DNA from 3 places in the Paenibacillus sp. LT-B23 genome. Region 2 is predicted to be linked to each of the others. Evidence: predicted binding sites of a transcription regulator. Region 2 holds the regulator's gene; each other region holds the start of a gene.

Region 1 (9,835 bases), on a different contig from region 2:
GCATTATCATTTTTTTCGATACATCATTGAACCTAAGGAGAAAAATGGGATGGAAATTAAGCAACTTATTACATTTCAAACTATTATCGAAATCGGAAGCTATACAGGGGCTGCATCCAAGTTAGGATATACTCAATCCACTATCACTTCCCATATACAGTCCCTTGAAGATGTGATTGGTGGGGAGCTTTTCACTTACGAAAAAAGAAATTTGAAGCTTACTCATTTAGGCAGAGAATTAATACCTTTGGCAGAAGACCTACTTTCTACTCATGACCAGATTAGAAACATACGAAGCAACCAAGAGATTAAGGGAGTATTAAAAGTGGCTGCACCAGAGTCTTTAACGATTTCCAGATTAAGTCCAATAATAAGGGAATACTCCTTAAAATATCCTCATGTCAAAATCATACTTACCAACGGTACATGTGGGCAAAATCAAGTTAACTTAATAAGTGGACGGGTGGATGTTGCTTTAATGGTCTACCCGGAAATAAATCCGGAAAAATGCATTCATTATTCTTTAGTCGAGGAGAAAATTGTCCTAGTGAGTAGCAATGACGGCCCAGATCATTTCGATGAATATAAAAAAGATAACACTAACTATTTTTTTATTACAAATGAAGAAGGCTGTAGTTATCGGACAATGTTTGAAAGATATCTTTTAAAGCATGACATTCACCACCTTCAAACAATGGAGTTATGGAGTATAGAGGCAATTAAACAAACAGTTATGAGTGGACTTGGATTTTCTGTTTTGCCTTATATTACAGTTAAAGAAGATGTAGTAAGAGGAAAGCTTGAAATTTTAAGTCATTCTGAAAAATTTGACCCAATATACTCACATATGCTGATAAAAAAGAAAAAATGGTTGTCTCCAGCAGTTAAAGCTTTTTCTGAACTTGTTTTAAAGTCAATCAGTGTTACTGATAAAGAAGTGGATTTAATCAATTAAGAGTATCGAGGAAGTATAACTTATTAATGTCTTATCACCATTGCATAGTCTACAACTTTATCTTCACGATCTAATACTTTATTTTCTTGGTACACTGAGGAGGCTGATGATGTTAGCATCTAACGAGATTTTGTCTGTATGGGAAAAGTTTAATACCTTTCCGATGGAGACGTTAACGAAAGCTTGGTTTTATAGGAAAACGGACGGAAAGAAACAGAGAGATGTGTCTTTAATGAAGGAGCACCATGAGCGGTATGGGATTACAGGTAATTGTTTTGACTTAGCGATATGGCTGCTGCACGAATTTAAAAAAGAAGGAATTGAAGCTTATCCCATCGGCCATGATTTGGGGACAGCAGAGGCGCACGTCGCTGTAATCGCTAAAAACGAAGATGGCAGACGTTATTTATGCGACTTGGGAGACCAATGGTTGATTCCAGTATTAGTAGATGCAGATCATCCAAGCTTTACATCAGAGAAATTAACAGGCTTTTTTCCAGCAGCAGAAATTGAGGTTCAACCGCATCAGGATGCAGTTACAATCTTATATCACAGACCTAATGGTAAAATGAGTCGTCAGAAGTTCGATCTTGCACCATTGGAGCTCTCGACATTTTGGAAGGCGGCGGAAATTTCTCAGAACACGATAAAAAAGTCGCCTTTGCTAGAATGCAGGATTTCATATTTATCCGAAATTGCACATTGGGAGTTTTATAACTGGTCGAGTTTTCTGAGTACGACGACTGGAATTATAAATGAACCTGAGATAAAGGATATTAAAGCATGGTGTGATCGACTCCATCAAAAAACAGGGTATGATAAGAATTTTCTTTTGGAAGTATTACAAATATACAAAGATATATGACTCAGTATGCAGAGATGACTATAACTCGTTCTTAGATGGTGCCTGTATGGTTTGTAAATATAAATAACTCAACGACTTCTATGAATATGTAAAATACTTTTGGATATTGAATCATGCTGAGAAACGCAGCGAGTGGGTGGATTCTGGAGAATCGAAGCGTTCGCCTTTGCCGGGGGACTCTAACCTTAAATTCTGATCCAAAAGAATCCCCTGACAACAGCGATCGGAAGAACCATCCACCCGCGGAGTGGTCTTCCTCAGCATCACCTAAACAAACTATTTTCACATATACCTATTACCTACACTCCAAAATTAAAATCTTCATCAGTCAGCGGCTCCACATTCATTGCACGCACGTAGCCGTTTCCTTTTTTAGAAAAGAAATCGTGCTGCTTGGTGTGAGTGCTAATGCCGTTGATTACAATTGGATTGACTTCTTCTTCTTCAAACAACGGATCAAAGCCCAGGTTCATCATGGCCTTATTAGCGTTGTAGCGCAAGAAGACTTTGACATCGTCCACCAGCCCGATAGGAGCATAAATTTGCTCGGTGTATTGCTCCTCGTTATTGTGCAAGTAGCGCAGCAACCCTACCAGCGTCTGGTACAGATCCCGTTGCTCTTCCTCGTCCAGCTCTGCATAAATCTCCTGTGCCAGCACACCCACATAAACACCGTGAATACTTTCGTCCCGTAAAATCAGGTCGATAATTTCTCCGCTGCATGTCATCTTGCCCTGACCCGCCAGATAGAGAGGGTAGAAGAAGCCGCTATAAAATAAATAGCTTTCTAACAGCACTGACGCTGCCATAGCGAGATACAAGTCTTTTGGCGTATGAATATTCATATAATACTGACGAATGGTTTCCGCCTTGGTCTGGAGATGCGGATTTTCCTCTACCCAACGGAATATATCATCAATCTCTTCCGTAGAAGCCAGGGTTGTAAAAATGCTGCTGTACGACTTCGCATGAATTTGCTCCATCATCGCCATAAAGCTCAGTACAGCTTTGCGTTGCAGCCCGTCCACATGCTCCATAATCTGCGGCATACCCACGCCGCCTTGAATCGTGTCAAGCAACGTCAAGCCGCCTAATACTTTCATGTAGGCTTCTTTTTCAATATCACTGAGGGTGACCCAGCTCATTTTATCGTCGGACAGCGGAATTTCATCATCCGTCCAAAATTGCATAATGTTCTGATTCCAGAACATTAATGTGAAATCATCGTCCGAGCGGTTCCAGTTTACAGCTTGTATACCTGTCATTGTTTAGCATTCTCCCTTCAGCTTCCGAGATTTCCTAGAGTCACAATAAGGTGATATAGGCGAATCATCGTATGCTTGACATACGGAAGCTGCATCCGCGAGGCCGTGTCCCAACCCATAAAGGGCGGAACATCGCGCTGGATACAGCTTCTAATGAAAAGCATCCATATATATGAGGTCTTCTAATGTTAATTTATAAGTACGGTCTTAGATCGAGCAGGTGAGGCACTCTTCTACAGACAGCTTTTTGGTACGTGTGTAGTACAACGATTTGAGTCCTTTGTGAGCAGCATACAGATAGCAACGTGCCAATTGGCGTGTAGTCACGTCACTGTTCACATGAAGCACGGTCGAAATACCTTGATCCACGTGAGGCTGAATTTCTGCAATCAAGTCCAGCACTTTGAACTGATCCATTTGATACGCGGATTTATAAAAGAACACATTATCTCTTTGCAAGTAAGGCATTGGATAATAGGTCGTCGAGTTCGCATAGGTACGTGTTTCAATTTGCTCTACGATAGGCATTACGCTGGACGTCGCATTTTGAATATATGAAATGCTGGCCGTCGGCGCAATCGCCATACGGTACGCGTGATACAGGCCGTTCTTCTGCACGTCTGCTTTCAGCTTGTCCCAATCCTCTGGAGAAGGAATATAGATGCCGCCAAATAGCTCTTGTACCCGTGCCGTTGTCGGACGGTAATCGGTATTCAGATAACGGTCAAAATACACGCCAGTCGCGTAATCCGATTCCTCGAAGCCATAAAAGCTTTGTCCGGCCGCTTGGGCGATTTCCATGCTTTTCTCCAGCGAGTGATAGTTCATCGTCATGAAGAAGGTACGGACAAAATCCTTCGCTTCGTTGCTTTCATAAGCAATTTTGTTCTTGGCAAGGTAGCCGTGCAGGTTCATGACACCCAGACCGACAGAATGCATCTCACGGTTTGCCTTGGCAACACCCGGCGCGTTCGCGACTTGGGTCATATCGCTGACCGAAGTCAGGGCAATCATCCCCTCGTGAACGGATTCGCGGATTTTGCCATGCTCCATCACATTTACAATGTTGAGGGAAGCCAGATTACAGCTGATATCCCGACGGATTGTATCCTGTTGGCCGTAATCTGCAATTTCAGAGGTTTCCTGTAATTGGAAAATCTCTGTGCACAGGTTTGACATTTTAACCTGACCCACGTTTTTAAGAGCATGTGCCTGATTCGCGTTACTTTTGTTCATCATGTATGGATAGCCGGATTCCAGCTGGATCATGGCAATTTTGGTCAGCATGTCACGCGCGCTCATCGCTACCTTTTTCTTCACCCGGTCGTCAGCGAGCAGTGTATCGTACATTTTATCCAGATCCATATCGTCCAGATGGGTACCGTAGGCCTTGTATACACTGTAAGGAGCGAATACATGCAACGGCTCATTATCCTGAGCCAGCTTATAAAAGCGGTTAGGTACAATCAGTCCAATGGAGAGTGTCTTCAGACGTACTCTTTCGTCGGCATTGATTTTTTTACTATCCAGGAACTCCAGTACATCCCATCCGAAAATGTTGTAGTATGCTGCGCCGGAACCTTTACGTTGACCCATCTGATCCGCGTAGGAGAAGCCGTCCTCCATCAGCTTCAGCACAGGCATAATTCCTTTAGCCGCGCCTTCTACACCTTTGATCGCCTCGCCGCGTGACCGCAGTTTCGACAGGTTGACCGCGACACCGCCGCCGATTTTGGACAACTGCATGCAAGTGTTTAGCACGTAGTTAATCGAGTTGAGGGAGTCGTCCATTTCGAGCAGGAAGCAGGACACCAGTTCTCCACGACGGCTTTTGCCTGCATTCAGGAAGGTTGGCGTAGCTGGCTGGAGACGCTGCTCCATCATCGAGCGGGACAACAGGCGCGCCGTATCGGCGTTACCGCGTCCCAAATGCAGGGCGACGACCGCCACCCGGTCAGGGTAGTGCTCCAGATAAACCTTACGGTCATTACTCTTCACTGCATAATCCGTATAAAACTTGGATGCTGCCATATAGGAAGGAAATTTAAAATTATAGCTATGAGTGATATGGAAAATGTCCTTAATTTCGTCAGCTGTATAGCTACTATAGAAATTTTCGTAATAATCATTCTCAATCATGTAGAGCACTTTAGCCGCTGTATCTGCAAACTTCAAGCTCCGTTCTTCGACTTCCTTCATAAATTCGTCTACAGCCTCTTGGTCCTTTTCCAATTGGAAAAAGCCATCTGTATCGCGTTTCATCAACATGTTGTTCAGTTCAATATGCCGCAACTCGGCTCACCCCCTGTTTGAAACGCTCTACATCGCCGAACGTTCCGGATAATTCAAATTTACTGATGACAGGCACGTTGTAATGGTCGGAGATCAAATCCGCGCTTTTGGCAAAGCTCTCGCCCCAGTTACGGTTGCCGCTGGCAGCCACACCCACGAGGTTTTGAGCATTTTTTTGCAAAAAGGAAGATACCCTCTCAGGTATCTGTCCAAACCCCGTTGTATATGTAATGAGTACGTATGGTTCCTCTATAGTCATTTGCTCCTGGATTTGGACCGCCGGAAGCTTGAGCTTCCCGATAAATCTTTTTACATTGCCGGTCTTGGAATCATAAGCAATCAGCATTGTATTCATCCTCCTTGACATTTGGCAAAACAGCATCTGCCCAAGGCTCGAAATCCTGTAAAGATTCGCAACCCCTTGCTGGCTGTGCTTCGCCAAAATTTTTACGCCTATTTATATCGGTACTTCCATATCTGTATTTTCAAGATATATGTGTAAAATACGCGTTGCACACTATATTTAGAGTACGATTTCTATTTTATATCTATATATAGGTGAGGTCAATCACTTTTAAAAGGTTGGGCACAAGGATTGGGGGCAAGTCCAAGCGGGGTGCGGGATAAGCAGAATAACTTTTTTTTTCGTGCGAATTTTACAAATGTACTGGAGTTTTGAAGGATGAAGATGTACGATTTGTCAATAGGAGATACTGTGGTAAATCTACCTTTTACTGTAGGGGGAATACGTATGATGGGAAATGGATTTATGGATTCAGGGTCGTTTGATGCCATATTTTTTATCGTTTTTGGAATCATTGCAATTGGATTTATTGCTATCATTGCCAAGGCAATCGGTACAGGGCTTTCGAATCAAGCTGCTGAGTTGGAGCAACGTTCATGCAAGGTGGTGGACAAGAGAACGAGGGCTCGCGGGGGCTCAGGCGATTTTTCAGCTTCGACAGATTATTATGTTACTTTTGAGTTTGATGGGGGCGAGCGTAAGGAGCTGGAGGTGAAGGATAGGGATTTTGGTATGATTGTCATTGGAGATCGTGGGGAGCTTCGTTATAAAGGGACACGTTTTCTGGAGTTCGTAAGAGTGATGGAAGCGTAAGCCACATTAGCTGGGGGCGGGTAACTGCCAGGATACCCATACATAACCGAAGGGAAGATGTACTATGCCGCATATGATTGGGGAACGCATCGTGCTGAGAGAGTATCGTCAGGAGGATATACCGGAAATACGAAAATGGGTCAATGACCCGGATATTACACGCGGTTTGAGCGATGTTTTTACTTATCCTCATTCTCAGACGAATAGCGAAGCCTACGTACAGATGATGATCGACGGTAACTCCGAGATCAAGGGCTTTGTTATTGCACATAAAGACACACTGGACTATATTGGACAACTGGATTTATTTAAAATCAACTGGTTGAATCGGCACGCCACGCTCGGCATTGTGATTGGGCGCGATGATAACCTGGGCAAAGGCTACGGACGTGAAGCGATCCGGCTATTACAGAAATTTGTATTTCATACACTGAACCTGAATCGGCTGGAGCTGGAGGTCTATACATACAACGAGCGTGCATATCGCTGCTATCTGGCCTGCGGCTTCAAGGAGGAAGGTCGGCTGCGGCAAAAGCTGTTCAGGGAAGGCCAATACTATGACATCATTCAAATGGGCATTTTACGAAGTGAGTATAAGGCTGCGGAGCAAACGACGGAATCTCGATAATGAAAGCACATAAGTTATTTTATTCCGTCAGCTTTCTTCAATTTTTTATGAGTGAGATTACAGGGACTCGCTCATCTTATTTCTCTTAGCCAAAGGACTTTCTCTGCAAAGTGCGAACTTCTTACTGGTTGTATACTTTGTAAGTATTTTTCTTTTTGAAATTCCTACAGGTGCGATTGCAGACAAGCGAATCATAGAAGCCCGCGAGATTGCGGGCTTTTGGGGTAGATACCTGACATATTGAACATTTTATTCGTAATATCCCTCGGTTGATTTGTGTAATTGTTTGAATTGATTAGCATCATGACCGAACCACACTTGAGAATTCGTCCGTGCAGCCAGAGTGCGGATTTTTTCCACCGTATCCCGGTAACCAAGCAGATCATAAATAATGCCTGGCGGCTTGACGGGTGGACCGTAGCTTTCCGCTGAATAAATAGCATCCGAAGCGAGGATGATCCCCCCTGTCTCCGGCAGTTCAATATGCAAGCCTATCATCCCCCAAGCATGCCCGCTGCCAAAGTTGAGGATCTTGATGCCTTCAGCCAGCTCCAGGTTATCCTGATGGCGTTTGATTGTTTTCCACTGCAAGTGATTTTTGATCCATGCATCAATGTCCGCCCAGACATAAGCTCCTTCTTTTACATTACGGGCATAGCTCTGCAGCGCACCGTTCAACTCATCCTCATGTACGATAATGGTAGCGTTCGTGAACATTTCCAGGCACCCCGCGTGGTCCAAATGCAAATGAGAGGCAATGACGTACCTAATTTCCTCGGGTCTTACGTTCAACTGCTCCAGCCGGTTATGCAGGTAACATTCCTCACTGGCCACCCAAGGAGATGCCAATTGCGTTGATTCGGCCCAACGCCCTTCGCTGCCCATCGAGTTCGGATTACATGCTGTATCAAACAGAATCTTTCCCTCAGGATGGTCGATCAATACTGTATAAATGGGGAATTCTGCGAATTCTGTTGACGCATTAGGATTGTTAATCGTAGCCGGGTTATGCATCGCAATTATCCAGTTCTTGTCCATGCTCATTCGTCCGTTATCCATCACATACAGTTTAGGCCGCGGTTTAATAATATTTGGCATGTTTGTTTCCTCCCAATGAAGAGTAATTTACAAGTAGATCTCTGACTTCACTCGTGACGGTTACGCTGCCGTAGCGGCAGGTATAGACATACCTTAATATAAAATCTAAACTTACATAAGGAGGCACTTTAATGTGTCCAGGGTACTTTTAAGTGCATAGGAGGGGATAGGATTTGACATCTTCAATCACCAAAAAACAACCCGACATCACGCTGGCGGGTTGTGGCTATAGCAGAGTTCTCGAGATTATTTCCAACAAGTGGACGGCGCTCGTCATTTACGCATTGGAGAATGGGCGCATCAGATACGGGGATATTTCAAGAAGAGTCGAGGGCATCTCCAAAAAAATGCTGACACAAACGGTACGAAAGCTGGAGCGGGATGGGCTAGTCCAACGCCATATTACACCAACAGTACCTGCTACTGTGGAATATTCGCTAACCCCTTTAGGCGAAACCTTACTTCTACCGATGAAAGAATTAAGACAGTGGGGCAGAACGAATTATTCGCATGTAGAAGAGGCAAGAGTCAATTATGATCTGAAATACAGTAAGTGAAGATTTAGATTGTGCTTATCATCGGCTTGTTTATCAGCTTTTCGAACTCGGCGGGGAATACATTTCAACAGCCACGTCAGATCGGCCTTTCCGAACAAGGCATTTGGATCATGGGAATCATCAAGACAGTCCTGTAATCTTTCATTATATAAGCAAAACTCGAACATACTGAACTTGAAAAATAAACATCAAAACGGAGTAGGCGGAATGGTGCTGTACAAGCGAAGCGGTCGCTTTTGTCCCCGGATTTCTACCTAGTTATATGATTATTCAAGAAATCCGGGGGCGGTGGCGATGGGAAGCACCATCCGACTGCGTAGTGGCACAGTAAGTAACTTTTAAGTTCAGCTTATTTGATCGTTATTTTTCCCCGTTCCACAGCTTGAGCCTGTTTTGGATCAGTCCGCTGTAGATTTCCTCAGCCTTCGGCACACCTGCTTGATCCAACTCTTGGAGCATGCGGTCATAGACAGCATCAAATTGATCCGGCTTGGCGAGTACAGCTTCGGGAATCCGTTTGCGCACAATGTCCTGCGACTTCTGATAAATGACATTGTAGTTCGTATTGGTCGGAACGGGCATGTTGTAGGCGGCGCCCCATTCTTTTACCGGAAAATCTTTTTCGTTCGGGAACAGGTCCTTCCACGTTCGAGCATTGTAGGCTTGCAGGGATTTTTTTTCGGCCGGGCTGTAATTTTCGGTAATCATCTCCGGATAGTTCGTCGTATAGTAGTTACCGGAAGGGTCCTTGATGCTGTCACCGTAATGGGGTCCCCATATCCAATATAAACCGATGCCCGACTCTCTCATAAAAGCGGAAGTATCGGTGTTTTTACGTTGCTGCACATCGGGCGGAATAACCCGTTTGCCATTCTCTACATTGTAATGCTGGCCTTCGATTCCCCAGTTGCGCAAAATTTGTCCTTCGTCGGAGGCCAGAAAATCCAGAAACTTGATGGCACGCACGGGATTTTTGCACGAGGTTGTAATTCCGATCCCGTATGCAGCATCAAAGCCGAGTGGCTGGAGGGAATGATCCTCATATTTCTCGCTTAACG
Region 2 (9,835 bases):
GCTGGAATGATCCGCGATTGTAGCTTGAAGGTGACGCTCCTGTATACTGCTTGAAACGACGACTCAAATAAAATTCATCCTTGTAACCTACTTTCAACGCAATTTCCCGAAGCGTGCCTGATCCGCTAATTAATAGCTCTTTGGCTCGGTGAACGCGCAGCCGCGACAAGTATTCGTTCGGAGAAAAACCGGTAAGCTGCTTAAACTGAATAGAATAGTGAGATCGGCTTACGCCTGCAATTGCGGCCAACTGCTCACGTGTTATTTTTTCGCTATAGTGGTTTTCCAAATAAGTAATACTGTGTTCTATGGACGGCTGCTCACTGGCAGCATACTGGGATTCCTGCTTTTTTAACAGTTGGAGAATGATTTGGTGAAATATAATTTGATTCTCCACATGACGGGCCTCACTAGCTGGTAAACGATGGATATACAATTCCTCCACATGGGCTACAATCGCAGGTTCATAAGAGAAAAACTGAATATTGGCATTGGAGGCCACCTCGCTTTTCCGCATCATGACACCTGCGGGCAGAGGACTCACCTGCTCTCGCGTACGGATTAAAAGTTTATACGCATGAAGTGGTTGCTGGAGATTCGTAATTAAAGCCGCATGGCTATGCGCCGGGAGAAGTATGACGCTCCCTTCCATAAGCTCGTACATTTGATCATTAATCCTGAGAATACCTTTGCCGCTGGCAATCGCAATCAGCACGGTTACACTCTCATGAATCTTATACATCGGAAAATTCGAGGTGCTGTACAGCGAATGGATGCTGTCAGCAGTATATAAAGGAAAATGGGACTCTGCCCACTCCGAGAAAACGTTATCCACAAGCAAAGCCTCCATTATAAAATATTGAGGAACGTCTTTCAGTCCTCTGCCTTGTATTAAGCAAAAAAGTCCAATTATATAGCATAAAAACGATATCTATACTATAAATGATCAAACCTTTTTCATGCTACGGCTATTCTCCAAATTCCACATCTTGATGCAGATCATGTACTATGAATCTTGCATTCCGCAAGAGTAAGCTATGCTCATGCTACCCCACCTTGGATTTTTACAAAACAGTCCTCAGTTTAGCCGCTGTTATCCATAAAATCAGGTCATATGATTAAGAAGACCTCTTTGTTGTAGTAATTCTTTCGTATAATTCCACAGTTTATTTTGCATAGCGATGTCTCCACCGGGATGTACAGGTACAATCGAATGTCCGGTTCCGACATTAAAATACCCTCCTGTAACCGCCTGATACTGCGGATCCACAATTAAACGAGTCATAATATCAGCTCCTCTGCGTGGATCACCAATATGAAAAAAATTCAAAAAACGCTCAAGTAATGATGCAAACCAGAGCTCACGTCCGAGACCTGTAACATTAAACCCTGGATTCAGAGCGTTAACACTGATCCCCGTTCCAGTCCATTGGCGTGCCAGTTCACCCGTAAACATAATGTTATACAGCTTGGTTTTCCCATATATTGCAGCCGAGCCTCTAGAAGTAAAAGGAGATATATTGGTCAAATCCTCAGGGAGCTTAAGCTCGCCATGATTGCGTGAAGCCTCAGAGGCAACATTTACAATTCTGGCGCTTCCTGCATTTTTCAAGGAATGCTGTAAGGTGTGCGTCAATAACCACGGTGCTAAATAGTTCACAGCTATCATTTCTGCAATTCCCTCGGAGGTTACCCGTTGTTCGAATGCATGCAGTCCTGCATTATTCAAAAGCACATCTATTTTGGGGTATGCAGTTGAAATCTCGTTTCCCATACGTCTGACATCTTTCATTAAGGATAGGTCCCCGAAAAAAAAGTCTACCTTTGTTGAGGGCATCATATCTTTTATCATTTTTTTAGTAGCTTCAGCGCGATTCCTACTCCTGGCTGTCATGACAAGATGAGCACCACGTTTAGCCAATTCAATCGCAACGATTTGCCCCAGACCACTTGTTGCGCCAGTTATTACAACAATCGGATTAGCCGTCATCGTGATTCTCCTTTGTGCTGAAGTCATTGTCAATGTAATTGGCCGTTCATTGCTTTACTCCGTTAGACCCGTCTCAAGTTTTGACATACAGCTAATGCAGCCATATACTTGATATCAATCAACTATATTATTTTGATTGATATATGTCAATTAATTGACTTGAATTATTTACTTTATCAATTAAGGTTAGGTGAAATAGGATGAATGATGATCGACACAAAAATACGCCAAGAGGACAACTGGAACTGGAGCTCGGCGAGCAAATCAATGCCCTCATAAGCGCCTCACATGCGCTAAATGTCAAAACTGCAGCATGTTTCGATCCTTCAATACAACCTGCGGGTTTCCATATTATCCGTCGGCTGTACTCTTATGGCCCAACAAGCGCCACTATGCTGGCGGAATCAACAGCTATGGATCGCAGTTCGGTTAGCCGTCTCGTCAAACAACTTGAGCTTTTGGGTTATGTGAAAAGGGAAACCTCCCCTGATGATCGTCGAGGAATACTTCTATCCCTTACTGAGCTTGGACAACAAAAGACGATTGATGCTCTAAAAGAGAAAGAATTTGTATTTTACGAACACATTTCAAGATGGGACGATGAACAACTTGAAAATTTTATTGGAATGCTCAAGGACTTTAACGGATTTGATCACAAGTAACAGGTCCATTGAACATGAATGTAAAGGAATGTGAGGTTTAACTTCAAGAAGGAAGCCTATCTTCTTATAAGGCAAATTGGAAGGTGCTTAAGATGAGTGAACCCACATTGAAGAAGACGATGGATACACTGGATTTTCTAAGCCAAGATGGGGATGCGCGGCGTCTGTACGAGGAACGGCAAAAATTTCTGCATGACGAGGCTTCTGCTCTTGAATAGGCTACGAAAAATCCCTCAAGTCAATTCAAATGTACTGTAAAGGTTAATTGACCGCCTTTCTAAAAAGCATGGGGTAAACTACAACAAACGCCGTGCCCTCATTCAAGAGAACATGGCGTTTGTTTTTATCAAAAATACTACTGCGACCAAACATGTGACCACAAGGGAAAGCAGAGCTGAATTCAAAACAAAAAAACGGCATTTCTGCCGTTTTTCTAAAGGATGGACTCTCAGGGACTCGAACCCTGGACCAATTGATTAAGAGTCAACTGCTCTACCAACTGAGCTAAGAGTCCATATTAAAATTTGGTGGAGCCTAGGGGGATCGAACCCCTGACCTCATCGCTGCCAGCGATGCGCTCTCCCAGCTGAGCTAAGGCCCCGTTTTATATATTTTCAATCATCTGTTTGAAGCGACTTCTATATCATATAAAATTTTCACCCATGTGTCAATACTTTTATAAAAAAATATAATCTTTCCACCATAAACCAAGATACAGTCAGCGATCAGTCGCTGGCTGTATCTTTGGATAACAGTGTTTTCAGTTCTTTCATAAACATGTTGATGTCTTTAAACTGCCGATAGACGGATGCAAAGCGCACGTAGGCCACTTCATCAACAGGATAGAGCTGTTCCATGACCAGCTCGCCGATCTGCTGGCTGTCCACCTCTGTAGCGGCTGTGTTGCGAATGGCGTTTTCCACCTGAGATACGATCATATCCAGTTGCTCGACAGATACAGGACGCTTCTCGCAAGCCCGAATGAGGCCACGCAGCATTTTATCACGGCTGAACTCTTCACGGCTGCCATCCTTTTTAATGACCATGAGCGGAGTCTCCTCCACCATTTCAAAGGTGGTAAAACGCCTAGCACATTGCTCGCATTCGCGGCGGCGACGGATGGACTTGTTGTCATTCGCAGGCCGCGAGTCCAGTACTTTTGTTCCATTGTAGGCACAGTACGGGCATTTCATAAATTCATCACTTCCTTTTTCCAATAAATTCCCTATACTTTTTCGTAATAATTTTGTCAAAACGGTTCATAATATGTTTACCAAGTCACGAGGAGGTGAACAACAATGGCACAAGGAAACAATGGCAACTCCAACAACCTGGTAGTCAACAGATCCTCCGGCGCTCTGGAGCAACTGAAATATGAAATCGCTCAAGAGCTGGGTATCAGCATTCCTCAAGATGGATACCAAGGTAACATGACTTCCTATGAGAACGGTTCGATCGGGGGCTATATCACAAAACGCCTCGTAACGATCGCCGAACAACAATTGGCAGGTCAATACCAATAATCGCAGTAACGCAGAAGCAACAAGAAAAAGTGTACGGATGGGCTGCTAAAAACAGCCTGTCCTGCGCTTTTTTCATTTTAATGCCATCAGGCTCATTGTGTCATGTACATATTTACACGCAACCTCGCCATCCGTTAAAACTGATTATAAATTTTCGTGTATTGTCTGTAGTAGTAAATAACCCGTTGTACATAATGTCGCGTCTCGCCAAAAGGGATTTGCTTGATGGATTCTTCTTTCCCATCCCATACGCCCTTGTCGAGCCACTCCTGCACTTTACCGGGGCCTGCGTTGTAAGCCGCAACAGTAGCTACCGGATTATCCTTAAATTTCACCGACAGGTTATGCACATACCAGGTTCCAAGTTCAATGTTGGTGCCCGGCTCGTGCTTGACGCTATCCAGCGGAACCTTTTGGATTTGAGCGCTATCCATAATCCAATTCGCAGTATCGGGCATGATTTGCATGAGTCCCAGTGCACCCTTGTGCGACTGCTTGCTGGTCTTAAAGTTCGTCTCAACACGGATAATGGACGCCACCAAAAACGGGTCCACTTCATACGTCTGCGAATATTGCCGAATCTCATCCTTATATTGAATCGGATAGAACCACGACATCCAGTTTGAATTAAAAAACAGAATCAAGACAAACCCGACAAACAAAGTCAGCAGGACTCTTTTTTTGCGCAAAATATTCATGCAAGTCCCTTTCGCTGCCAGAATTGATCAATTTGCTGTTTTGTTTCGGCCTGTGTTCCGCTATTGTCGATGACGATATCAGCCAGGCTTCTTTTGTGTTCAATATCCATTTGCGAAGACAACCGAAGTCCTGCTTGTTCCTCGGTCAATCCGTCTCTGAGCATCAGACGCTGGAGCTGCACATCCCGTGGTACGTATACCACCATAATTTCATCGTACAAGCTCTCTAATCTGGACTCATACAGTAGCGGGATATCTGCCAGAACGAGCTTGTCCGGATATTCTCGCTCATAAGATTCCATACGCGTGCGCATTTCCTCACGAATCGCGGGATGTGTAATATCATTAAGCGCCTGCCGCTGGACAGGGTCCCCAAATACAATCTCGCCCAGCTTTTTGCGGTGCAGAGTTCCGTCACTGTTCATTACAGCTTGTCCAAAATGCTGTATGACCGCCGCCAGCACCGGATGCCCCGGAAGCATCACTTCCCGGGCAATGGCATCTGCGTCGATCAGCAGCGCACCCTTGGCGACCAGTAGAGCCGACACGGTGCTTTTACCGGTAGCAATACCTCCGGTTAATCCGATATTCATGCTCTTTCACCTCATAACAGCTTCAATATGCCCATCATAATCAGTAATAATGCCGGTAACACACCCAGCGCCTTCATAAATCGAAATGCCGACAGACAGAAACCTGCTTTCATACCCGCAATCAAAAATGTTCCGCTGAATAACGCAATAGCCAGCGAGGTAGCGAGGGGCTGGAAGCCTAGCATAGCTGCTCCCAATCCTGCACCGAACGCATCAACCGATAAAGCGATACCTAACCAAACCGCCTCCATAGCGGAGATACTGCCCGAACGGTCCATATCCGCAGCAGATGGACTTCGGAGAATCCGAATAACAAGACCCCATTTGCGGAATTCCAACGAAAATACGGTCCGTTCCTCTTGTACTTCTTCAGATTTCTCCCCTGCCAGAACATTACTGTTCTCAGGATCGGGTTCATCAATCAGATCCTCCTTGCGATGCAAAGATTGATACAAAGAGTAGCAGCCAATTCCAATCAGGATAACAGCGCCAAAAACGGTCGTATATACAGGAGACAGAACCTGGGACAACAATGCGCCTAGCTGCATGGATATGCCGATGACCAAACCTGAACATACTGAAATGATGACAATGGATAGCAGTGGAATTTTCATTTTGCGCAGCCCATACGTAACACCGACTCCAAAACTGTCCAGACTTAGTGCAAATGCCAACAGCAGCAGGGCTCCCCAATGATTAGCCACTCCAATTCCCTCCCATTGCGAAGGCAGGGCCTTAAAGCAGCCGGAACCCTTCGCAGTATTGGTACTTGAAATCAATATATGAGAGGTATGGGCTTTGGGTGACTGTACCTGCTTAGCGCAGAGGCTGGCAGACCGGACAATGATGTGTACCACGTCCGGCTACAACGGATTTTTCGATCAATGTACCACAGTTAACACAAGGCTTAACGCTGCGTCCGTAGATCTGCAATTGATGCTGGAAGTCTCCCGATTCACCCTGTCCGTTGACGAATGATTTGATGGACGAGCCTCCGACCAAAATCGACGCGCTCAGTGTGGAGATAATAGCTTCGTGCAGCACACGAAACTGGTTGTCATCCAAACTTTTGGCTGGCTGTGCCGGATGTATACCCGCCTTAAACAACGACTCATCCACATAAATATTCCCGATGCCCACGACATATGACTGGTTTAACAGCGCTGCCTTGATCGAAGTCGAACGGGTCCCCACAGCTTCGCGAAGTGCCTCCGGTGTAAAGGACTCGTCCATCGGCTCCAAACCGAGCTTGTTCAGCGGCTTCTCCAGCAAATCCTGTCCTTCCGTAAATAAATGCATCGTGCCGAATTGGCGAACATCCTGATAGCGTAATTCCGTACCATCCGTAAAATGAAAGATAACGTGAGTATGCTTTTCCACAGGATCATTTTGCGAATACAGGCCATATCGCCCTTCCATTCTGAGATGGGAAACGAGTACCAGTCCATCCAGCAGAATCCGCAAAAACTTCCCGCGTCTCTCCACTCCTGTAATCCGATGATCAGCCAGTTCCATAGCAAAAGCATGTATATCATCAGGCCGCTGAATGATGCGCGGCAGATTCACAGTCACATGATCTATATGTTTATCGACGACAAGCTCGTTTAACGTTCGTTTAATCGTTTCTACTTCCGGTAATTCCGGCATGATGTCTTCACCTCATCCTATATTATAACGGAAGCAGCGTTAAAATGGGACTATCTGCTCATTGAAATAACTTATTTCGCTTCATACCAATTGCTTCCATAGCTAACTTCCGCTTTAAGCGGTACAGACAGCTTCAGCGCCGCTTCCATCGTAGCCGGGACAAGCTCTTTCATCGTTTCCATTTCCTCCGGCGGAACTTCGAAAACAAGCTCATCATGTACTTGAAGCAGCATACGGCTGCGAAGATTACGTTCGCGAAGCGCCGCGTCCATCTGTACCATCGCCAGCTTGATAATATCGGCTGCGGTACCCTGAATCGGAGTATTCATTGCGGTACGCTCCGCAAACGAACGCAGGTTGAAGTTGCTGGCATTAATCTCCGGCAAATAACGTCTGCGCTCCAGCAGCGTTTTTACGTATCCGTCCCGCTTCGCATCCTTCACAATATCATCCATGTAACGGCGGACGCCCTGGTACACGTCAAAATACTGGTCAATAAAGCGAGCCGCTTCCTTGCGCGTAATATTCAGGTTTTGCGACAAACCGTAATCACTGATCCCGTAGACAATCCCGAAGTTAACCGCCTTGGCAGAACGCCGCATGTTAGAATCTACGTCTTCCGCAGGGATGCCGAACACATCGGACGCGGTCTTCGTATGAATGTCCATATCGTGGACAAAGGCTTCCTTCAAGCGCTCATCATCCGAAATATCAGCCAGCACTCGCAATTCGATCTGCGAGTAGTCCGCCGCCAGAATAGACCAGCCCGGCTCGGAAGGCACAAATACCTTGCGGATTTTACGTCCCTCTTCCAGACGAATCGGGATATTTTGCAAATTTGGGAATTGACTGCTCAATCGTCCGGTTGCTGCAACCGTCTGCCGGAAATACGTATGCAGCTTGCCCGTTTTATCCGAAATTTCCTTAAGTAATCCTTCCACATACGTGGATTGGAGTTTCGCAATGGTACGGTACTGCAAAATGTTTTGCACAATATCATGATATGGGGCGAGCTTTTCCAGTACCTCGGCATCGGTGGAGTACCCGGTTTTCGTCTTTTTGATAACAGGAAGGCCCAGCTTATCGAACAAAATTTCACCTAGCTGCTTGGGCGAATTCAGATTGAACTCCACACCGGCAATGCTGTAAATCTCGCGCACCAGCGTTTCAATCTGGGCTTCAAATTCTTTACCCAAAGCGCGCAGTTCTTCCACATTCACCAAAATACCCTGCTTCTCCATATCCGCCAGAATCCGGGACAACGGCATCTCCAGCTCATGGAACAGCTTGTGCATTTCCGTTTTTTCCAGCTCGGCCTGCTGTACAGGCACCAGCGCTTCAATCACCGCCGCCTTGCGTGCCACATGATCGGACAGCGCATCCACGTCAGGTACTTTATATTTAGCGCCTTTGCCGAATACTTCATCGTCCGGACGAATCGAGGACAATCCATGCTTGGCTGCCAATCCGCTCAGCGACTGGTTTGCATCCGTCGGGTCCAGCAAATATCCGGCCAACTGTACATCGAACTCCGCCCCGGCAAATTCAATCCCGTGCCAATGCAAGGCTAAATCCGTACGGTGCAGATCATGCCCCCGCTTTTTGCGCCCAGCATCGGCGAGCCATTCACGGACAGGCTTGGCTGCATCAGTTTGCAGTACATCCAAGGTCATAAAAAACTGTCGCCCCGCTCCGCCAAAGACCAGACCCACAATTTCAGCATGATGCGGATTATCTCCATGGGTCTCTACATGTAGCAGATCGACGGTATCCAGTACATTTACCAGCTCGCTAATCCGCTGTTCGTCCAATACGGTCACGTCAGCCGCAGCTTCCTCTACGTCTATTCCCGCACTGCCAACCTCGCCCGAAAAGGATAAACGCTCCAGCAAGGACTTGAACTCCAGCTTCGCCAGCGCAGGTCCCGCCGTTTCAGCTTGCAGCCCACCGAAGACGACATCCTCCAGTTGCTTGTCCAGCGTTACATCCCGATAGATGGTCGCCAAATCCTTGCTCATCCGTGCATCATCTGCATGCGTTTCGACGCGTTCTTTCATTTTGCCTTTCAGCTCATCTGTATGCGCCAGCACCTCTTCCACCGATCCATACTGGTGCAGCAGCTTGAGCGCTGTCTTTTCCCCCACACCCGGAATCCCGGGAATGTTGTCTGACGTATCGCCCATCAGACCCTTGAGGTCGATAATTTGCAACGGCTTCAAGCCGTAACGCTCCTGAATCTGTTCAGGTCCGTATGTCTCCACCTCGGTAACCCCTTTGCGGGTCAAGCCGACAGTGACGTTGTCCGAAGCCAACTGAAGCATATCCTTATCTCCGGTAACCACCAGCACGTTAAAACCAGCTTCGTCCGCGGTTTTAGACAGGGTTCCAATGATATCGTCCGCCTCATAGCCATCCAGCTCAAACTGGGCAATGCCAAAGGCGGTCAGCAGCTCTTTTAGTAGCGGGAATTGTTGGGACAGCTCCGGCGGCGTTTTCTCCCGTCCACCCTTGTAATCCTCATATCCTTTATGGCGAAACGTTATTTTTCCGGCATCAAAGGCAACCAGTATATGCGTCGGCTTGTGCTCCTCCAAAAGCCGCAGCAACATCGTTGTAAATCCGTACACCGCGTTCGTCTGCTGTCCGCTCGAATTCGTTAACGGCGGCATAGCGAAAAACGCCCGGTAAATGATACTGTTGCCATCTATAAGCATGAGTTTAT
Region 3 (9,835 bases), on a different contig from region 2:
GAGGAAATGCTTTAATGTCGCAACCGCTTTCAAATATACCGGATGATCGCCCTGTATCCCTTTGACCAATTCCTTTGCCAGCTCTCCCGTCAAATACGGGTCTTCTCCATACGCTTCCTCATTACGCCCCCAGCGCGGATCACGCTCCATATCTACGGTTGGTGCCCACAACGTCAGTCCGTTTAGCGCCGGGTCACGGCGGTAGTAGACACGCGCTTCATCCGAAATGACCGAGCCGACTTGTCGCATCAGCTCCGTATCCCACGTACAAGCCAACCCCACAGGCTGTGGAAATGAAGTCGCCTCTCCCAACCAGGCTATACCATGTGCTGCTTCCGTACCATGCTTGTAGGCGGCGACCCCCAATCGTTCAATGGCAGGCTGATATTGCAGCATGGATTCAATCTTTTCCTCCAAGGTTAGCCGGGATACCAAATCCCGTACACGTTCGTCCAGATGAATCTTCGGATTTTGAAAAAGATATTCTAAATCCGTTGTTTCATGACTCATATCCGTCATCTCCTTATCCCATTCAAAATATGATGAAAAGGTGTATGAAAGCGTTTTAATATATCATAACGAAAAAGGAGTACCCCGGCAACAACGTCGAAGCACTCCTTCTGTCACTCATATCATTACTTGATCTTGATCTCCATTAAGTTGTCTGTCTTTCCACCAAACTAACCGGCAACAATTGCTGCTGCTCACCACTTGGCGTCTTCCCTTCAATCATCTCCAGCAAAATGCCGCAGGCCTTATCTGCCAAAGCAGCCTTATCCTGATTGATGGTCGTCAAAGGAGGATTGCAGTACTTGGAAATCGTGTCATTGTCAAAGCCCACAATTTTAACCTCGTCGGGAACTTGTATCCCGTTTTCCTGCAAAGCAAGCAAGGCACCCAGTCCCAGCCAGTCATTGGTAGCAAAAATACCGTCAAACTTCATCTTGTTTTCAATCAACTGCTGCACCTTTTGTTTAGCTGCATCCAGGTTGTTATGATCGCTATGAATAGCAACATATTGCTCTTTACCTAGCATGAGATTGTGCTTTAACATCGCATCACTAAACCCGTTCAAACGTTCATTCACGGATGAAAGGTTTTGTTGTTTAGTGAGCACCAAAATGCGACGACACCCTTTTTGAATGAGCTCTTCGGTTGCCATAAACCCGCCAGCATAATGATCAGATGCTATAAAAGCAACATTAGAGTCAATCTTTGGACGGCGGTCAATACATACAATAGGTATCTTCCGTTTTAATACATCTGTCAGCACTTCCTCCTGACCAGATATACAAACCAGACCATCGACCATTTTACTGTCTAATATTTTCAAATATTCTTTTTCTTTTTCGGCGCTCTTGGCTGTGTTGCAAATAATCGTCGAATAGCCCAGATCGAAAAAAAATCTTTCAATTTCCTGTACGATCACCGAAAAGAATTCGTTGTTAATGTCGGGCACCAGCACACCGATTGTCTGTGATTTGTTCATACGCAAGCTTTTCGCAATACTGTTTGTCTCGTATTGATACTTACTTATAATGTCCATCACTCTTTGACGGGTTTCATCCGAATAACGCCCGTTCTCATTGATGACCCTGGAAACGGTTGCTACAGAAACTCCACTTAATTGTGCAATTTCCTTCATTGAGATTTTGTTGCTTTTCATAGTCATCTTCCTTACAAGTTGAGATCATTTCAAAGAATTCTAAAACCCTGAAAAATGTTCAACTGTAGGCGGTAAAGCACTTACCGGATTAGGGAGAGGCCACGATACTTCGCAGCCTCTTACTCCAACAGTCGATACATATATTATAAACCATCTTCTGCCCCCGGCAATACGTGTGAAGGTATATGATAAATGCATAAAAAAATTGTATATTTTCTTCAATAAACAAAGCAAAAAATAATATTTTTTGGTATAATCAGGATATATAATTGAAGGAGGATGGGATTATGAAAAATACCGGAATGACACGGCCTCTGGATCAATTGGGGCGAATCGTGCTTCCCAAGGAAATGCGCACCACGATGGATATCAATATTGGTGATTCGCTCGAATTTTTCGTGAATGAAGAAGGATTTGTATTAAGGAAATATACAGGTGTATCCTGCAAATTTTGCGGCGCAGTTGATCATTTGACTTATTTTCGTGATAGCTTTATTTGCGCCGACTGCATTCAGGTATTAAAGACAGAGGAACATGTACATCCCACCAGCACCGAAGCCATCCAGGCTCAAGAACATACCAAGCCGATTCGTAACCATACAACCTGGCAGCCCAAGCAATCCAGAGTGCAGCAAGGAGAAATGGTAAAAAAGCTCCGTAAGCTGATTCAGGAACATCCCAACCTGCCACAAAAGGTATATGCCGAAATGCTCGATATCTCACAAGGCCGGGTGTCCCAATTAAAAAAACTGCTTTAAATTATCCATCAATTTATTATCAATATATCCAGATCCAATGGACCTGCCATCATATCGTTTCGTCAAATATTCGATCGCCAGGTGTAGAGTAAGGAGCGTATTCGCAGATGTGTTCCTGACTTTTCACCTGGCCTCTTTGTGCTTTCTCTCCACTTTTGATGTGACAATAATCACATACTCTCTCTTCATCCATATATACAATATATAGACTGAAACAATTGGTTAGTACACGATATCGTCAATATATTGTTTTTGGGAGAATAATATATATTTTACTATATGGAGGGTTTTGCGATGAAGGTGTTGGAGGAACATCAATTATACGACATCGGCGAACGGGTCATTGGGGCACAGGATTTGGACATGCTACGGGAGAATGCAAATTTGAATGGAGAATCGTTCAGCGGCAAAATGAGCAAGCTCGGTTCCGAGTACGCCAAGTGGTATGCACGCCTGCGTGTGCTTCCGTCTGAACTGACGGATGCGGTTGACCGTGGATATGTATATGTTCACGATTTGGACCAATATGCGCTCGGGACTACGAACTGTATCTTTATTCCTTTTGGTCGCTTGTTGCAAGACGGTTTTAATACAGGCAACGGCTCTGTGCGCACACCGCAAACCATTATGTCTGCTATGGCACTGGTGGCCATCATATTCCAGTCTCAGCAAAACAGCCAATTTGGAGGCGTTTCTGCTAATAAAATAGATTGGGATCTCGCTCCATTCGTGGCCCGGTCTTTCCGCAAGCATCTGCGTAAGGGACTCCGCCTGTTCGGAGAAGAAATAGAGCCCGCTCTGCCTGATGACGAATTACATATAGCCAACAGCCTATTACATGAGGTCTGCCCTCGTTCATACGCATTCGCACGTGAAGAAACGGAGACGGAGACCCGCCAGGCCGCTGAATCCCTTATTCATAACCTGAATACCATGAGCAGTCGGGCAGGTGGACAAATCCCGTTCACCTCACTGAATTACGGGATGTGTACTTCTGCTGAGGGGCGGCTTGTTACACAATCATTGCTGGAGGCCACTATCCGTGGCTTGGGCAGTGGAGAAACCCCTATTTTTCCACAGCATATTTTCCAATGCAAAAAAGGAATCAATCAGGCCGAAGGGGATATCAACTATGACTTGTTCCTGCGGGCAGTAGAATGCTCCAGCAAACGTATGTATCCCAATTTTGTCAATGTGGATGCTACCTTCAACCTGCCCTATTACCGTGCAGATGATCCGGATACCATTATTGCAACAATGGGCTGCCGTACCCGCACCATTGCTGACCGTTTCGGCAGAAACCGTCAGAGCGGCAAGGGTAATCTCTCATTCAATACGATTAATCTGGTGCGTCTTGGCATTGAATACGGCATTTGCACAGGCAAGCGCAAGGCACCTGACCGGGATGACTTTGATATCAGACTGGAAGAGGTTATGCGTATTGCCGTGGACGGACTGATCCATCGCTATCATATACAGACCAGCCAGCCGGCCAAGGCCTCAGACTTTATGATGCGCGAAGGGGTATGGGAAGGCGGAGAAAAGCTGGAGCCGGATGAACAGGTAGGTAGCGTACTCAAGCACGGTACGCTTTCCATCGGATTTATCGGATTAGCTGAGTGTATGAAGGCACTGTACGGCAAACACCACGGGGAGGATGACGCTGTATACCGCGAGGCGCAGCGAATCATCGCTTCCATGCGTGTCTACTGCGATCGGATGAGTGAATTGCATAACCTGAACATTACGCTGTTCGCTACGCCTGCCGAGGGTCTATCCGGTAAATTCACGTTGCTGGATCAGCGGGATTTCGGTGTCATTCCCGGTGTGAATGATCGTGAATATTACACGAATTCTTTTCACATTCCTGTGTATTACACGCTTCCGGCTGCCCGTAAAATCAGCCTCGAAGCCCCATTTCATAACCTGTGCAACGCTGGCGCGATTTCGTACATTGAGCTGGATGGCAATGCGCGGAATAACCCGGAGGCGTTTCTTAAAATTGTACAATATGCGCTTCATCAAAACATTGGGTACTTCTCCATTAATCATCCCGTAGATCGCTGCCCGGAATGCGGCTACGAGGGCATTATCGGGACAAGCTGTCCCCATTGCGGTGCTGATGAGGAACATACGCATTTTCAGCGCTTGCGCCGGGTAACCGGATATCTGACAGGTGATTATACCGTCCGGTTCAACGCCGCAAAACAAGCCGAGGTACGTGACCGGGTGAAGCATCGGTGAATTTATGCGGCTACATTCCGGAATCTCTGAACGAAGGACACGGCCTGCGCACCGTTGTGTTCATTAGCGGTTGCCGCCATGCCTGCCCCGGCTGCTTCAATCCGGCATCTTGGAGCTTCCGTTCAGGCGAACCGTTCACACCGGAACGGCAGCAGGAGGTTATCCGTGACATCGCCGATAATCCATTGCTGGACGGGTTAACCCTTTGCGGCGGAGACCCCTTTTTCTCAGCAGCGGAATGCTCGCAGTTTGTGCGCGACTTTCGCGCAGCCTGCCCTGACCGAACCGTGTGGGCCTATACGGGCTTCGTCTACGAAGAACTGCTTACGGATCAGGCCCGGCGGGAATTGGCACTGCTGTGCGATGTGATTGTGGACGGTCCCTTTGTAGAACAGCAAAAGGATCTGACCCTTCCCTTCCGAGGCAGCCGCAATCAGCGACTGGTTGATGTTAAGGCCAGCATTCTGGCAGGATCTATCGTTACATTAGCCTGAGGCGATGTTATACTCGCATGAGTTGTTATGCCTTAAGACGAGTCCTTTCCCTATGGGAGGACTTGTCTTTTTTTTGCGTGTAATTGACAAGGGCGGTGCTTCAAGGTGCTTCAGATCGGGAACACGGGATAACGTACTGATGAGCAGAACGCTTTTAATAAACCTAAATGTGCTTCCATGAACTTAATCGTTTCATTGCAGGTTCAAACGGAGTTTCTATTGCGCATCCTGCAAGTTTCACTTATGATGGTGAACAAGTATACGAGTGCATAATTATTCGTCATACCATAATCGCATAGCTTGGAGATAGGTGTCTGTTCTATTCAGTTCAGGCTTAAAAGGGAAGCTGGTGCAAGTCCGGCGCGGTCCCGCCACTGTAAACGGGGAATTTTCAGCTGTTGATACACCCACTGGTCCACAGACCGGGAAGGAGCGCTGAAAGTCATGATCCGTAAGTCAGGAGACCTGCCTATTTCAACAACATCGCAAGTACCTACGGGAGATAGGGAGGTGTTAAGAGCAGTCGCCGATTTTTCATTTTTTAAAAACCGGAGGCATTCTTTCCCCTACTCATTTTTAACCCCGGGGAGGAATGTCTTTTTTTGTACGCAAAAATAAACTGGCCACCAGCCTGGGAGGAAAAGTACATGTCATTTACCGAATTGCCTGAATTGCCCGGCTTGATCAGCAGTAACCTGGGATATCCGCGTATCGGCGGGAACCGGGAATGGAAGAAAGCGCTGGAACGCTTCTGGAACGGCAGCATGGATGAAAGCGAATTGCATATCGAGATGAAACGATTGCGTTTGGAGCATCTGAGCAAGCAGCGTGACAAGGGAATTGATCGAATTCCAGTCGGAGACTTTTCCTATTACGATCACATGCTGGATACATCCGTGATGTTCGGTCTGGTGCCGGAACGGTTCAACTACAGTCCCGATGGGCCTGTTCCTTTGTCCGTCTATTTCGGAATAGCCCGTGGACAAAAGGGTGCCACCGCTAGTGAAATGACCAAATGGCTGAATACCAATTACCACTACATCGTACCGGAATTGGCGAATGCAACTCCGGTGTTCACCGAGAATAAGCCTTTGCAGGCTTATCGTGAAGCGAAACAGGAACTAGGCATTGAAGGTAAACCCGTCATGATCGGTCCTTATTCGTTCGTTGCCCTGTCCAAAGGCTATGATCGTAAGGATTTGACCGCCATTGTACGAAGCTTCCTGCCACTGTACACCCGCGTCCTGTCTGAGCTGGCTGCGGAAGGCGTTCAGTGGGTGCAGGTGGATGAGCCTGTCCTGACCACCTCATTCCCGGCAGAGGATTTGGACATTATTCAGGAGGCTTATGAAGCCTTGGCCGAGGCTGCTCCATCCTTAAATATCGTGCTGCAAACCTACTTTGGCAGTCTGGATCATTATGAGCACCTGTCCACGCTCCCGGTACAGGGATTAGGTCTGGATTTTGTACATGATGATGGCGAAAACCTTCAACATGTGCTCCGGCATGGCTTCCCTGCGGGCAAAACGCTGGCCGCTGGCGTTATTGACGGGCGCAATATATGGCGCTCCGATCTGAACGCCGTGGCTGCGCTACTTGGACAACTGGCAGAACAGACACCCGCCGCCCAGCTCATCGTGCAGCCATCATGCAGTCTGCTGCATGTGCCGGTCAGTCTGGAAGCAGAGCATAAGCTGGACCCAGAGCTGGTGCAAGCACTGGCCTTTGCCGATGAAAAGCTGGAAGAAATCGCAGCTTTGACCGCTGCGCTTGGCAAACGCAAACCCTCGGCACTTGCCAAGCTTGAGCAGAGTGCGGACGCGGTAGCTCGCTTCAACAGCTCGGCGGCACGAGTACAGACCGCGGCCGATATGGCGGCTCTACTGGCGAAAGAGCCGCAGTCACGTAGCGTTCCCTTCGCTGAGCGTCGTGTGATTCAGCAGGACAAGTTGAAGCTGCCTCCACTGCCTACCACGACGATTGGCAGTTTCCCGCAAACGGCTGAGGTTCGCAAAGCCCGCCTGCACTATCGCAGAGGGGAATGGTCTGCCGAGCAGTACCGGACATTCATTCAGCAGCAAATCAAGGAATGGATTGATATTCAGGAGGACATTGGCATTGATGTGCTTGTACACGGGGAATTTGAGCGGACCGACATGGTTGAGTTTTTTGGCGAAAAGCTGAAAGGCTTTGCCTTTACACAAAACGGGTGGGTGCAGTCCTACGGCTCCCGTTGTGTCAAGCCACCGATTATATACGGAGACGTGTCGTTCGATCAACCGATGACCGTGGAAGAAACGGCCTTCGCCCAATCGTTGACCTCCAAGCCAGTCAAAGGGATGCTGACAGGTCCGGTAACGATTTTGAACTGGTCCTTCGAACGGAATGATATTCCTCGCAGTCAGGTTGCTTTACAGTTAGCACTGGCTCTGCGGGCTGAGGTAGAAGCACTGGAACAAGCGGGGATTGGCATGATTCAGGTGGATGAACCGGCGATCCGTGAAGGGCTTCCACTGAAAAAGGAACAGCAGCGGGCCTATCTGGAGTGGGCGGTTCAAGCCTTCCTTGTGACCACTGCCACTGTCGAACCCGCCACCCAAATCCATACGCATATGTGCTATTCCGAATTTCAGGATATGATCCAATCCATCTCCGATATGGATGCCGACGTTATTTCTATTGAAACCTCTCGAAGCCACGGAGAACTGATTGTCAGCTTTGAGGATCAGGTGTATGACAAAGGCATTGGTCTGGGCGTATACGATATCCACAGTCCGCGCATTCCCGATGTATCGGAAATGCTGAGTATGATCCAGCGTGCCCTGCGCGTACTGCCTTCCGATTTATTTTGGGTCAATCCAGACTGCGGCCTGAAAACCCGCACCAAGGATGAATCTGTAGCTGCATTGCGGCAAATGGTGCTGGCCGCTCAAGCTGCCAGAGATTCGTTGACTGTATCCAGCTAATTTCTATACCTGTCCCCTTCCTGGCCCTTTTATCCCTGCAAGCCGGAAGGGGATTCTATTCCAAATCATATAATGTATAAGCTCCTTGAATATGCTCGGGTTGTCCCTGCTTCAGATGTACACCCAAGCCATGCTCTCTATCCCATGAACAGCTAAAATTCAAGTACAGCTCATCCTCTTCTGATGAGTCAGGAACCAGTATAGACACGAGCTGTAGCCGTTCCAGTAATTGTGCCGAATCCTTCACGCAGGGCGCATATTCATCCGGATTTTCTCCCCACGAGATATAAGCGTTCCGGTACTTTTCTACTATACCTGCATAGTAATGATGTATCGCTTCCAGCACATGAGGGTGAATGTCGGACCCATGTGCCATATATTGCTCCCATGTCTTTTTTTGATCCTGCTTAGGCTCTCTTATGGCCTGCGCTTCTTCCTCGGAATCGGCGGATACCATAAACTCTATCTCCACCTCCGACTTCTGTCCGCAAAAATGGAGTTGTATCGCACCCCGAAGCACGATTTCCTCCGATACATCCCAAGTCTCATCATCCTGATCCAGCTCCATATACCAGCGTTCCCAATTCATCCTTTGCCCCATCCTTTTCATAAGAAATGATCTTCAACTCTATGGATCCTTTTATTTTACAATTTAACATCCTAATGGATGAAATTAAAGCGGGCTCCTTTACGCAAATTTCCCCAAAATTCGGCGTATTTCTAAATAATACTACTTTTTTCAACAGTATTCGCTATCTCATTGACTCTAAAAGCAAAAGAAAACTCCTGAAATGAGCCCGTAGATTTATTTTTTAAAATTTTAGTACCTTGCATTAATCAGTACATGATGTTAAATTATACCTGACTACTGATTTATGATTAGTACCTGAACTAATTTATGCTCAAGCACACATTTCTTCCCGATACTCCAAACGACACCTATGAAGCAATGATAACATCCAGGAAGGGAGCACCGCTCGTGAATGTGAACATCCAATTCAAAAAAGGGGTGCTGGAACTGTGCGTTCTTGTTTTAATTGGGCGCAGGGACCGTTACGGCTACGAATTGGCTCAGGCCGTCTCCCGTCATATCGAAGTAGCCGAAGGAGCTTTATATCCGCTGCTTCGCCGTCTGGTATCAGAGGGATACTGTACAACTTATTTACAGGAATCGACTGAGGGACCCCCGCGTAAATATTATCGGCTGACTGATGCAGGCAGCAATTACACAAGAATACTTACACGGGAATGGAATGAATTTGTCCATCATGTCGCAAGCCTACTGGAGGAAGGAAATCCCGATGAATAGAAAACAGTTTCTTACAGAGGTGGAGCAACGTCTCTCCCCTCTCCCCGCAGAGGAACGTAATGAGCTGCTTGGTGATTTAAGTCAGCATTTTGACTATGGGTTGGTGAATGGAAAAAGCGAGGCCGAAATTGCCAATGAACTGGGCAACCCCGAGGATATCGCTCGCGAAGCGCTGGATGATCCTAACGCACCCTGGAATACTTCCCCTCCTCCGCTTCGCCAAGGAAGCTTCGCACGCAATCTATTTACTTTCTTGGGGCTGCTATTTCTTAATTTGTTAATCTCCATTCCTGTCTTAGCCTCTTTATGGGCATTATGGGTTTCGTTGGCTGTAGCAGCGGCCAGCTTCATAGCGGCCCCCCTTCTCGCTGTCGCAGACTATGCGCTGAACGGCAACT

What was found. Region 2 encodes NrdR, which represses ribonucleotide reductase genes. Its sites were predicted from a motif close to AACACNATATATNGTGTT; they were not measured.
Region 1: a site for NrdR is predicted at 5,891-5,908, ahead of nrdI (class Ib ribonucleoside-diphosphate reductase assembly flavoprotein NrdI). Genes of this name have one in related genera too.
Region 3: a site for NrdR is predicted at 2,619-2,636, ahead of ACWXW9_RS03100 (anaerobic ribonucleoside triphosphate reductase). Genes of this name have one in related genera too.

The regions. Positions count from the first base shown of each region.
Region 1 is NZ_JBSQBM010000003.1:130,172-140,006, forward strand. It holds gene ACWXW9_RS05450 (LysR family transcriptional regulator) at 50-955, shown strand; gene ACWXW9_RS05455 (hypothetical protein) at 1,062-1,820, shown strand; gene nrdF (class 1b ribonucleoside-diphosphate reductase subunit beta) at 2,120-3,085, opposite strand; gene nrdE (class 1b ribonucleoside-diphosphate reductase subunit alpha) at 3,293-5,377, opposite strand; gene nrdI (class Ib ribonucleoside-diphosphate reductase assembly flavoprotein NrdI) at 5,364-5,723, opposite strand; gene ACWXW9_RS05475 (DUF2500 domain-containing protein) at 6,132-6,494, shown strand; gene ACWXW9_RS05480 (GNAT family N-acetyltransferase) at 6,559-7,122, shown strand; gene ahlS (AhlS family quorum-quenching N-acyl homoserine lactonase) at 7,372-8,220, opposite strand; gene ACWXW9_RS05490 (winged helix-turn-helix transcriptional regulator) at 8,394-8,777, shown strand; gene ACWXW9_RS05495 (ABC transporter substrate-binding protein) at 9,138-9,835, opposite strand, start outside.
Region 2 is NZ_JBSQBM010000023.1:51,564-61,398, forward strand. It holds gene ACWXW9_RS23675 (helix-turn-helix domain-containing protein) at 1-835, opposite strand, end outside; gene ACWXW9_RS23680 (SDR family NAD(P)-dependent oxidoreductase) at 1,106-1,990, opposite strand; gene ACWXW9_RS23685 (MarR family winged helix-turn-helix transcriptional regulator) at 2,191-2,652, shown strand; partial or broken gene ACWXW9_RS23690 (Rpn family recombination-promoting nuclease/putative transposase) at 2,721-2,867, shown strand; tRNA gene ACWXW9_RS23695 (tRNA-Lys) at 3,094-3,166, opposite strand; tRNA gene ACWXW9_RS23700 (tRNA-Ala) at 3,178-3,253, opposite strand; gene nrdR (transcriptional regulator NrdR) at 3,378-3,845, opposite strand; gene ACWXW9_RS23710 (alpha/beta-type small acid-soluble spore protein) at 3,951-4,175, shown strand; gene ACWXW9_RS23715 (lytic transglycosylase domain-containing protein) at 4,310-4,873, opposite strand; gene coaE (dephospho-CoA kinase) at 4,870-5,466, opposite strand; gene ytaF (sporulation membrane protein YtaF) at 5,478-6,170, opposite strand; gene mutM (DNA-formamidopyrimidine glycosylase) at 6,283-7,113, opposite strand; gene polA (DNA polymerase I) at 7,185-9,835, opposite strand, start outside.
Region 3 is NZ_JBSQBM010000002.1:87,689-97,523, forward strand. It holds gene ACWXW9_RS03085 (glycoside hydrolase family 3 C-terminal domain-containing protein) at 1-510, opposite strand, end outside; gene ACWXW9_RS03090 (LacI family DNA-binding transcriptional regulator) at 656-1,666, opposite strand; gene ACWXW9_RS03095 (AbrB/MazE/SpoVT family DNA-binding domain-containing protein) at 1,954-2,424, shown strand; gene ACWXW9_RS03100 (anaerobic ribonucleoside triphosphate reductase) at 2,719-4,668, shown strand; gene nrdG (anaerobic ribonucleoside-triphosphate reductase activating protein) at 4,665-5,162, shown strand; cobalamin riboswitch at 5,454-5,649, shown strand; gene metE (5-methyltetrahydropteroyltriglutamate--homocysteine S-methyltransferase) at 5,810-8,128, shown strand; gene ACWXW9_RS03115 (DUF6985 domain-containing protein) at 8,184-8,717, opposite strand; gene ACWXW9_RS03120 (PadR family transcriptional regulator) at 9,108-9,437, shown strand; gene ACWXW9_RS03125 (DUF1700 domain-containing protein) at 9,430-9,835, shown strand, end outside.